Luteibacter rhizovicinus DSM 16549: one gene and its partner. The protein of the gene in region 1 interacts with the protein of each later gene in a pairwise test. Links are inferred from orthologs where the notes say so. Each region holds a gene or a part of one and is shown in the gene's direction. Other genes may lie near its edges.

Region 1 (5,576 bases):
CCCTGACCCGCCTCCTCGACCACCTTGTTGCGCCCAATGCGTCGGTAGGACCCAATGCACGTATGGGACTCAATGCACCTGTGGGAGCCGATTCATCGGCGATTCCCCCGCAGGGCGACGATCTCCCCCCAGCCACCCTCGCCCTCATAGATACCCTCCGCACCGCCGATCCCACCACCCTCGAAACCCTCGCCACCCACTTCCTCCGCGGCCACATCCCCGCCGCCGACACCGGCGCCACGGTCTTCATCGTCGCCGCCCTGCAGATCTACTTCACCGGCTCCGCGGCGCGCCTGTCCGCCGCCGACCTTCGGCTGCTGCAGGAACGCTCGCTCTGCCCCTGCTGCGGCTCGCCATCCATTGCCGGTGTGATCACCGCCAGCGGCATCATTCCCGGCACGCGTTATCTGCATTGTTCGATGTGCTCGACGGCCTGGAACCACACGCGCACCGTCTGCGTGACCTGCGCCGGCACCCGCAAGCTTTCCCTGCGGGGCATCGAGGACGACGGCGGCGTGGTCAAGGCCGAGGTCTGTGCGGAATGCCACACGTACAGCAAGCTCCTCTACCAACTCCACGACACGCAGCTGGACCCCGTCGCCGACGATCTCGCCTCGTTCGGCCTGGACCTGCTGGTCAGCGAGGAAGGTTTTGCCCGCCATGCGCTCAACCCCTTCCTGCTGACGGGAGACAGCGAGGACGATATCGGGTAAATACTCGGGGCATGGTCGAGCCCGCGTCGCATGCCCTTCGCCACCTTCCCGCCGTCGCCACCGTCCTGGCGACCACCGGTGCCGCCGCCCTGGTCGAACGCCACGGGCGTGTCGCGACCACCGAGGCGATTCGTCAGGTGATCGACGAGGCGCGCCACGCGCTACGAGCCATCCCGGCGGTGGCACCCGGCGCCGATGAACTCGCCGTGCGCGCAGGCGACCTTCTCGCGGCAAAGGCGCCCGGCATGCGACCGCTGTTCAACCTCACCGGGACCGTTCTTCACACCAACCTCGGTCGCGCCGTGCTGGCCGATGCCGCGGTCGACGCGGCGGCGAACGCGATGCGCCATCCCGTCGCCCTCGAATACGACCTCGACAGCGGCTCACGCGGTGAGCGCGACGATCACGTGCGCGGCCTGCTTCGCGAGCTGACCGGTGCCGAGGACGCCACCGTCGTCAACAACAACGCCGCTGCGGTGCTGCTGTGCCTGAACACCTTCGCCCTGCGTCGTGAGGCGATCGTGTCGCGCGGCGAACTCATCGAGATCGGCGGCGCGTTCCGCATGCCTGACATCATGCTGCGTGCCGGTGCCGACATGGTCGAAGTCGGCACGACCAACCGCACGCATGCGGCCGACTATCGCAACGCCTTGAGCGAACGCACCGGGCTCGTGCTCAAGGTGCATACCTCGAACTATCGGATCCAGGGCTTCGTCGCGGAAGTGGGTGCGCGCGAGCTGGCCGGCATCGCGGACGCGGCAGGCGTGCCGCTGCTCAACGACCTCGGCTCGGGCAGCCTTGTCGATCTGTCGCGCTACGGCCTGATGAAGGAACCGACAGTGCGTGAGGCCGTGGCCGAAGGCGCGCGGCTGGTCACGTTCTCCGGCGACAAGCTGCTCGGTGGCCCGCAGGCCGGCTTCATCGTCGGCGACCGCGCCTTGATCGCCGAGATCAACCGCAATCCGCTGAAGCGCGCGCTGCGGGTGGACAAGATCCGGCTGGCGGCGATCGAAGCCACCCTCGCGCTCTACCGCGATCCGGACCGCCTCGCCGAACGACTGCCCACCCTGCGCTATCTCTCCCGGCCCCACGCCGACATCGACGCTCAGGCCCGACGCCTGCTACCCGCCGTCGCGAAGATCGTCGGCACCGCGTTCGCGGTCGACGTCGGCGACTGCCAGAGCCAGATCGGCTCCGGCGCCTTGCCGCTGGATACGCTCGCCAGTGCGGCGCTGCGTCTTCGTCCGCACGGAAGCCAGGAGCTGCTCGACCCCCTGGCCGCCGCCCTGCGTGCGCTGTCGCATCCGGTGATCGGCCGCGTGTCCGAAGGTGCCTTGCTCATGGATCTGCGCTGCCTGGATGAGGCGGACGAAGCCACCTTCCTCGCCGCACTGGGTGAGCTCGACACCACCGCCCTTCTCGCTGCCCGGCCATGATCGTCGGCACGGCTGGTCACGTCGACCACGGCAAGACGTCCCTGGTCAGGGCGCTTACCGGTGTCGATGGCGATCGCCTGAAAGAAGAAAAAGTCCGCGGGATCACGATCGATCTCGGCTTCGCCTACCTGCCACTGGCGGATGATCAGATACTCGGCTTCATCGACGTGCCCGGCCACGAGCGCTTCGTGCATACCATGGTCGCGGGCGCCGCTGGCATCGACATCGCGCTGTTGGTGGTCGCGGCCGACGATGGGGTGATGCCGCAGACGCGCGAGCACCTGGCGATCCTCGACCTGCTCGGCACACGGCGGTCCGTGATCGCGCTGACCAAGATCGACATGGTGACCGCCGAGCGCCTTGCCGAGGTCACAGCGCAGATTCGCGACGTCACGAAGGCAAGTGCCCTGGCGACAGCCGATATCCTGCCTGTCTCGTCGGCCACCGGCGACGGCATCGACGCGCTTCGCGAGCGACTCATGGCCGAGGCACGCTCCCTCGAGGAGCGCAGCCACGCGGGACGCTTCCGCCTCGCCGTCGATCGCGTGTTCACCTTGCCCGGCATCGGCCTGGTGGTCACCGGCATCGTGCTCTCCGGCGTCGTGCATGTGCGTGATGCGGTCACTGTCAGCCCGCCCGGCCTCAACGCGCGTGTGCGATCGCTGCACGCGCAGAACCGGCCGGTGGAGACCGCCCGCGCCGGTGACCGCTGCGCGCTCAACCTGACCGGTGACGGCCTCGCCAAGGATGCGATCCATCGTGGCGACATGGTCGTCGACCCGTTGCTTCATGCACCAACGATGCGACTCGATGCCCGGTTGCACCTGCTCGCGTCGGAGTCGAAGCTGATCGAGCCGTGGTTCGCCGTGCGCTTGCATCACGGCGCCGCTGAAGTCGGCGCGCATGTCGTTCCACTCGAGGGCCAGCATCTGCGCCCCGGCCGGACAGCCGACGTGCAACTCGTGCTGGACCGTCCAATCGCCGCCGCGGTCGGCGACCGCTTCGTGCTGCGCGATGTCTCGGCCCGGCGCACGATGGGTGGCGGCCAGCTGATCGATCTGCGCGCGCCCGAGAGGCATCGACGAACCCCGGTGCGCGAAGCCGAGCGTGCGGCGATGCGCCTCGACGATCCCGAGCGCAGCCTCGCGGCCTTGCTCGACGCCTCCTCGACGGCGCGCGATCTCGATGCGTTCGCTCGCGACCGGGCGTTATCGGCAGCAACACTGGAGGCCGTGATTGCAAGCCTCTCACCGCTGGTCTTCGAGACCGGCGACGCGCGTGTCGCCATCGGGGCGATGTCATGGGCGCATTTCGTCACCGCCGTGATCGAACGTTTGGAAGGCTTCCACACGGCGTACCCCGACCGGCAAGGCATGGCGCGCGAGGGCTTGCGCAAGGTCGTCAAGCCGGAGTTGTCCCCCTCCGCTTTCGCCATGGCCTTGCAGCACGCCGATCTTTCAGGAAGGGTGCGGCTCGATGGTGCGTTCGTTCGCCTCGCCAGCCATGTGATGCAGTTGAGCCCGGCGCACGAGCGCCAGTGGGCCGCTGTCGCGCCTTTGCTCGGCGGTGAGGCACGCTTCCGGCCGCCGCGCGTGCGCGACATCGGCCGCGAGCTGTCGATACCGGAGGCGGACGTTCGGCAGCTGCTGAAGCTCGCCACGCGCATGGGCGATGTGGATGAGATCAGCCACGACCATTTCTTCCTGCGCACGACGGTGCACGAGATGCTGCAGATCGCCGCGGACATCGAGGCCACGGATGTGGAGGGATGGCTGACCGCCGCGCCGTTTCGCGACCGGCTCGATTGCGGCAGGAAGGTGGCCATCCTCATCCTGGAGTTTTTCGACCGTCATGGCGTCATGCTCAAGCGCGGCACGCTGCGAAGGATTCAGCCGCGTTATCTGGATCTTTTCGCCCCGACCACGTAGCGTTCCCCTCCATGGAAGAGCATCGTCCCCGGTGGGGCGTCCGGACTTCAAATCCGGGTGAGGCAGCCAGTCTGTCTCGGGTGGGTTCGACTCCCATGCTCTTCCGCCATCTCGCCGGCCGCGCGTCAGCTGACCTCGATACCCGGGCTCCCCGTCATGACGCTGCCGATGATGCTGGCGCGCGCATAACCCGCGGCCTCGATCATGTCGCGCAGCGCGACGGCGCGTTCCGCCTGGCAAGCCACCAGCAGGCCGCCCGAGGTTTGCGGATCGGTGAGCAGGTCGCGGCGCCACGGGGGCAGCTCGCCAGGCAACGTCACGCCCTCGCCGTAGCTGTCCCAGTTGCGTTTCGATGCGCCAGTAATGAAACCCGCTTCGGCCAGCGCCTTGGCCTGATGGAAGAACGGCACACGGGCCTCGTCGATCGCGATACGCACGCCGCTGCCCCGCGCCATCTCCAGGGCATGGCCGAGCAGCCCGAAGCCGGTGACGTCGGTGATCGCATGCACCTCATCCAGCTTGCCCAGTTCGTGACCCACGCGATTGAGCAGCGTGGTCGACGCGATCAGCTCGTCGTAGGCGTCGGTCGGCAGCACCTGCTTCTTGAACGCGGCGGAATACACACCAACACCGATCGCCTTGGTGAGGATCAGCACGTCGCCTGGTCTCGCGCCGGTGTTCCGGCGAACGTTGGATGGCGAGCAAAGCCCGATCGCCGCCAGTCCGTAGATGGGCTCGGCCGAGTCGATCGAATGCCCGCCCGCGACCGGAATGCCCGCTTCGGCGCAGATCGCTTCGCCGCCGGCGAGGATCGCCCGCACCGTGTCGATTTCGATCTTGCCCAGCGGCATGCCGAGAATCGCCAGGGCCATGATCGGCTTGCCGCCCATGGCATACACATCGGAAAGCGCGTTGGCCGCGGCGATGCGGCCGAAGTCGTGCGGGTCGTCGACCACGGGCATGAAGAAGTCGGTGGTGGCGATGACACAGGTGTTTTCATCGACCTGCCACACCGCGGCATCGTCGCTCGACTCGTTGCCGACGAGCAGTTGCGCGAACGGCATGGCGGCCGGCTTGTCGGCAAGCAATTGCTGGAGCACGGAGGGTGCGAGTTTGCAGCCACATCCGCCGCCATGGGCAAGTTCAGTCAAGCGCGTACAAGTCATGGAAAACTCCACCAAAGTCGCGGTGGCGCGACGGAGGGATTCTGCGGCAGCATAACCATAGACGAATGTCCGGGAGGATGACATGCCTGTCGCTCTGCGTAGTACCCGTACCGTGCGCTGGTCCGTCTTTCTCCTCCTGGCCGTCGCTGGCCTCTTCTACGTAAAGTGGTTCCCCTATTACGGACGCGCCTTCGACGCCGCGTCGCACCATTCCATCGGCAAGTCGATCCTGATGGGCGACGCCTCGAGCGCGCCCGACCCGTCGTGGAGCGCCGCGCTGGGTTATGCCGTCGCTTACGGCAAGGCCATCTGGAAGGCCATGGTCCTGGGCCT
Region 2 (3,884 bases), 720 kb from region 1 along the record:
GTTCCTCCATGCGCATCGAATTCGTCAGCTCGGCTCGCGGTGATTTCCATTGGTCACGGCCCGTCCTCACGATCGGTCGCGCCGACGATAACGACCTCGTCGTTTCCGAGAGCCAGGTGGCCGCCAACCATGTCCGCATCCATCGCGACCGTCGCGGCCTGGTGCTGTCCGTATTCCCCGAGGCCGGCCGCGTCTACGTCAATGCGCGTCCCGTGCGTGAGCGCGCGCTCCTGCGTGCCGGCGACAGCCTGTCCCTGGGCGACTGCCGCATGCTCATTCGCGACGATGCGGATGTGGACGCCCGCGACTTGATCGAACCGACCGATGCCCGCTGCACCGTGGCCCTGCGCCCGGTAGCCGGTCCGCTGTCGGGCCGTACCATCCCCGTGGGCGACCGCCTCGAATTGGGCGCCACCCACGGCGCCTTGCCGCTGGAGTTGCCCGGTAACGACGCGGCCCTGCTGGTGCTGTCCTGGGACGACGGTGAGCTGATGCTCGATGGCTCGCGCGTTCCCGCCCGGCATGCCGTGCGGGTCAACGGAGTCAAGGTCGTGCGTGCCGCGCTGCAGCCTGGCGACCAGATCGGGCTCGCCGCGCATCGCTTCGTCCTCGACGGGCCGGGCTGGTCCGCCGAACCAGTGGTGGTCATGCCCGAGCCCGAGCCGGAGGTTGCGCTTCCCGAGGACATGGCTGGCCCGCGGGGCGAGGTGTGGTGGTTGATCCTGACGGCAGCCATCCTCGCTTTGGGCATCGCCATGGTGCTGTTCGTCCATTTTTGAGCGGCATAATGCGGGGACCTTCCCCGTGGACGAGATGAAGTGAGCAGAGCCTGGAATTTCAGCGCCGGACCGGCGGCGCTACCCGAAGCGGTGTTGAAGCGCGCGCAGGCTGAGATGCTCGACTGGAACGGATCGGGTGCTTCCGTCATGGAGCTGTCCCATCGCGGCAAGGCCTTCATGCAATTGGCGGCGACGGCGGAAGAGCGCCTGCGCCGTCTGCTCGGCGTACCAGTGGGTTACAAGGTGTTGTTCCTGCAGGGCGGCGCCACGCAGCATTTCGCCCAGATCCCGATGAACCTCGCCGCCGACGGTGACAGCGCCGACTACATCGTCACCGGGCACTGGGGTGAAAAAGCCGTGCGTGAAGCGGCGCCCTACATCAACGCCCGCGTGGCGGGCACGTCCGAGGCCGCGCATTACCTCGACCTGCCACCGCGCGAGCGCTGGACCCTCGATCCCGCCGCCTCGTACGTACATTACACGCCGAACGAGACGATCCACGGCGTGGAATTCCATGACGTCCCCGACGTCGGGGACGTACCGCTGGTCGCCGACATGTCGTCGAACATCCTCAGTGAACCGGTGGACGTGGCGAAGTTCGGCCTGATCTACGCTGGCGCGCAGAAGAACATCGGTCCGTCCGGTCTTGTGGTGATGATCATTCGCGACGACCTGCTGGCGCGCAAGGGGCGGCCGATGGCGAAGATCTTCCGCTACGCCGAGCACGCGGCGAACGACTCCATGCTCAACACGCCCAACACCTGGGGCTGGTACCTCGCCGGTCTCACTTTCGAATGGCTGGAGACGCAGGGCGGTCTCGCCGCCATGGGCGAGCGCAACGCGCGCAAGGCGAAAACCCTCTACGACGCATTCGAGAACTCTGGCGGTTTCTATCGCAGCCCGGTTGCCGTGAATGCGCGTTCGCGGATGAACGTGCCATTCACCCTGCACGATAGTGCGCTGGATGCGGCTTTTCTTGCGGAGTCCGAGGCTGCGGGCCTGCTTGCACTGAAGGGACACAAGGCCGTCGGTGGCATGCGCGCATCGTTGTACAACGCGGTTCCGCAGGAGGCCGTGGATGTGCTTGTGAACTTCATGCGGGACTTTGCGACGAAGCACGGTTAAAGTCGGGGGTCACCGCACTGCAGCATGGCAGTTGCGGTGGTAACCGTTTCATTTGCAACCACTTAGCCGCCTGGACGTCCATGAGTAAGACCCCTGCCGACAAACAAGCCACGCTCGTCGAAGCGCGTACGCGCATCGACAGCATCGACCAGCAACTGCAGTCGCTCATCAGTGAGCGTGCCCGTTGGGCCCAGCAGGTCGGCCGGGCCAAGGGCCCGTTGAAGGCGGCGGTGGAGTATTACCGACCCGAACGGGAAGCCCAGGTGTTGCGCGGTGTGATCGATCGCAACGACGGCCCGTTGCCGAACGCCGAACTGGTACGACTGTTCCGCGAGATCATGTCGTCCTGCCTTTCGCAGCAACAGCCGCTGAAGATCGGCTTTCTCGGTCCCGAGGGCACCTTCAGCGAGCAGGCGGTGCGCAAGCATTTCGGTCACGCCGCGTACGGCCTGCCGCTGGGCAGCATCGAGGAAGTGTTCCAGGAAGTGGCCGCCGGTAACGCCGACTTCGGCGTGGTGCCGGTCGAGAACTCGGGGCAGGGCATGATCCAGATGACCCTGGACATGTTCCTCGTGTCCAAGGCGACCATCTGCGGCGAAGTGGAGCTGCGCGTCCACCAGAACCTGCTCTCGCTGAGCGGCGAACTGAAGGACGTCAAGCGCGTGTACTCGCATCCGCAGTCGCTGCAGCAATGCCAGGCGTGGCTGCGCGTGAACCTGCCGGATGCCGAGCGCGTACCGGTATCGAGCAACGCCGAAGCCGCGCGCATGGCGCGCCTCGCACCGGAGTCCGCGGCGATCGCCGGCGAGACCGCAGGTCGCGTCTACGGCCTGAAGACCATCGCCGGTCCGATCGAGGACCGCTCGGACAACACCACGCGCTTCCTCGTCATCGGCCGTTCGATTTTCCCGCCCTCGGGCAACGATCGTACGTCGTTGCTCGTGTCGGTGAAGGACAAGCCCGGTGCGCTCTACGACGTACTCAGCCCGCTCGCACGCCATGACATCAGCATGAATCGCATCGAATCGCGCCCGGCGCATACGGGTAAGTGGCAGTACGCCTTCTTCATCGATGTGTCTGGCCATGTGGACGATGCCGCGCTGCAGGCGGCACTCGACGAGATGAAGCCAGCCGCCGCGGACGTTCGCGTGCTCGGCTCCTACCCTGTCGCCTTGCCATGACCGCCGCGTTCGATGCAGCCACGCTCGCCAACCGGGCGACGTCGGCGCTGCGTGCCTACGATCCCGGTCATGATCTTCCGGCGCTGCGCCTGCAGTTCGGTGCCGTGCTGTCCGAGCTGGGTTCCAACGAGAATCCGCTGGGTCCCAGCCCGCTCGCCATGCGCGCCGCCACGCGTGTCCTCGAAGACATCTGGCGGTATCCCGACCCGCTCGGCGCGGCGCTGAAGCACCGCTTGTCGAGCGAACTCGGCGTGCCGGTGTCCGGCATCACGCTAGGTAACGGCTCGCATGAGCTGCTGATGCTGCTGGCGCAGTGCTTCGCGGATGCCGACCACCCGGTGGTGCATTCGCAGTACGGCTTCGCGGTGTTTCCGATCGCCGCGGCCGCGGCCGGTGCGCCCTCCGTCGCCGTGCCGGCCCTGCCTGCGGATCATCCGGAGGCACCGTATGGCCACGACCTCGACGCGATAGCGGCGGCTGTAACGCCTTCGACGCGACTGGTCTACCTCGCCAATCCGAACAATCCGACGGGTACGTGGTTCACCGATGCCGCGCTCGAGGATTTCCTCGGCAAGGTGCCGGCGCACACGCTCGTCGTCGTCGACGAGGCGTATCACGAATACGTGGATGCCGCCGGCCTGAGCACGGCGATGCACCTGCTCGGACGCTTTCCGAACCTCATCGTCACCCGCACGTTTTCCAAGGCGTATGCGCTGGCGGGCCTGCGTATCGGCTACATGCTCAGCCATCCGTCCGTGGCCGCCGTGTGCGAGCGCCTGCGCGAATCGTTCAACGTCAA

The links. Proteins that work in one complex are often made in the same cells at the same time.
Region 2: the proteins of selB (region 1) and serC interact in binary tests that used the Escherichia coli proteins (3 or more experiments, as listed by UniProt). The link is inferred for Luteibacter rhizovicinus DSM 16549 from one-to-one orthologs.

What each region holds. Positions count from the first base shown.
Region 1 is NZ_CP017480.1:3,832,751-3,838,326, reverse strand. Bases 1,612-4,611 are described here. They hold selB (selenocysteine-specific translation elongation factor), read left to right. Parts: upstream 1,612-2,145; coding sequence 2,146-4,077; downstream 4,078-4,611. Other genes in these bases: selD (selenide, water dikinase SelD), read right to left, coding at 4,203-4,611; selA (L-seryl-tRNA(Sec) selenium transferase), read left to right, coding at 1,612-2,149. Also shown: BJI69_RS17500 (formate dehydrogenase accessory protein FdhE), read left to right, coding at 1-713; more of selA, read left to right, coding at 725-1,611; more of selD, read right to left, coding at 4,612-5,243; BJI69_RS17475 (permease), read left to right, coding at 5,326-5,576. UniProt on the Escherichia coli protein: Translation factor necessary for the incorporation of selenocysteine into proteins. It probably replaces EF-Tu for the insertion of selenocysteine directed by the UGA codon. SelB binds GTP and GDP.
Region 2 is NZ_CP017480.1:3,117,420-3,121,303, forward strand. The notes cover bases 1-2,861. They hold serC (3-phosphoserine/phosphohydroxythreonine transaminase), read left to right. Parts: upstream 1-818; coding sequence 819-1,904; downstream 1,905-2,861. Other genes in these bases: BJI69_RS14165 (FHA domain-containing protein), read left to right, coding at 9-779; pheA (prephenate dehydratase), read left to right, coding at 1,985-2,861. Also shown: more of pheA, read left to right, coding at 2,862-3,085; hisC (histidinol-phosphate transaminase), read left to right, coding at 3,082-3,884. UniProt on the Escherichia coli protein: Catalyzes the reversible conversion of 3-phosphohydroxypyruvate to phosphoserine and of 3-hydroxy-2-oxo-4-phosphonooxybutanoate to phosphohydroxythreonine. Is involved in both pyridoxine and serine biosynthesis.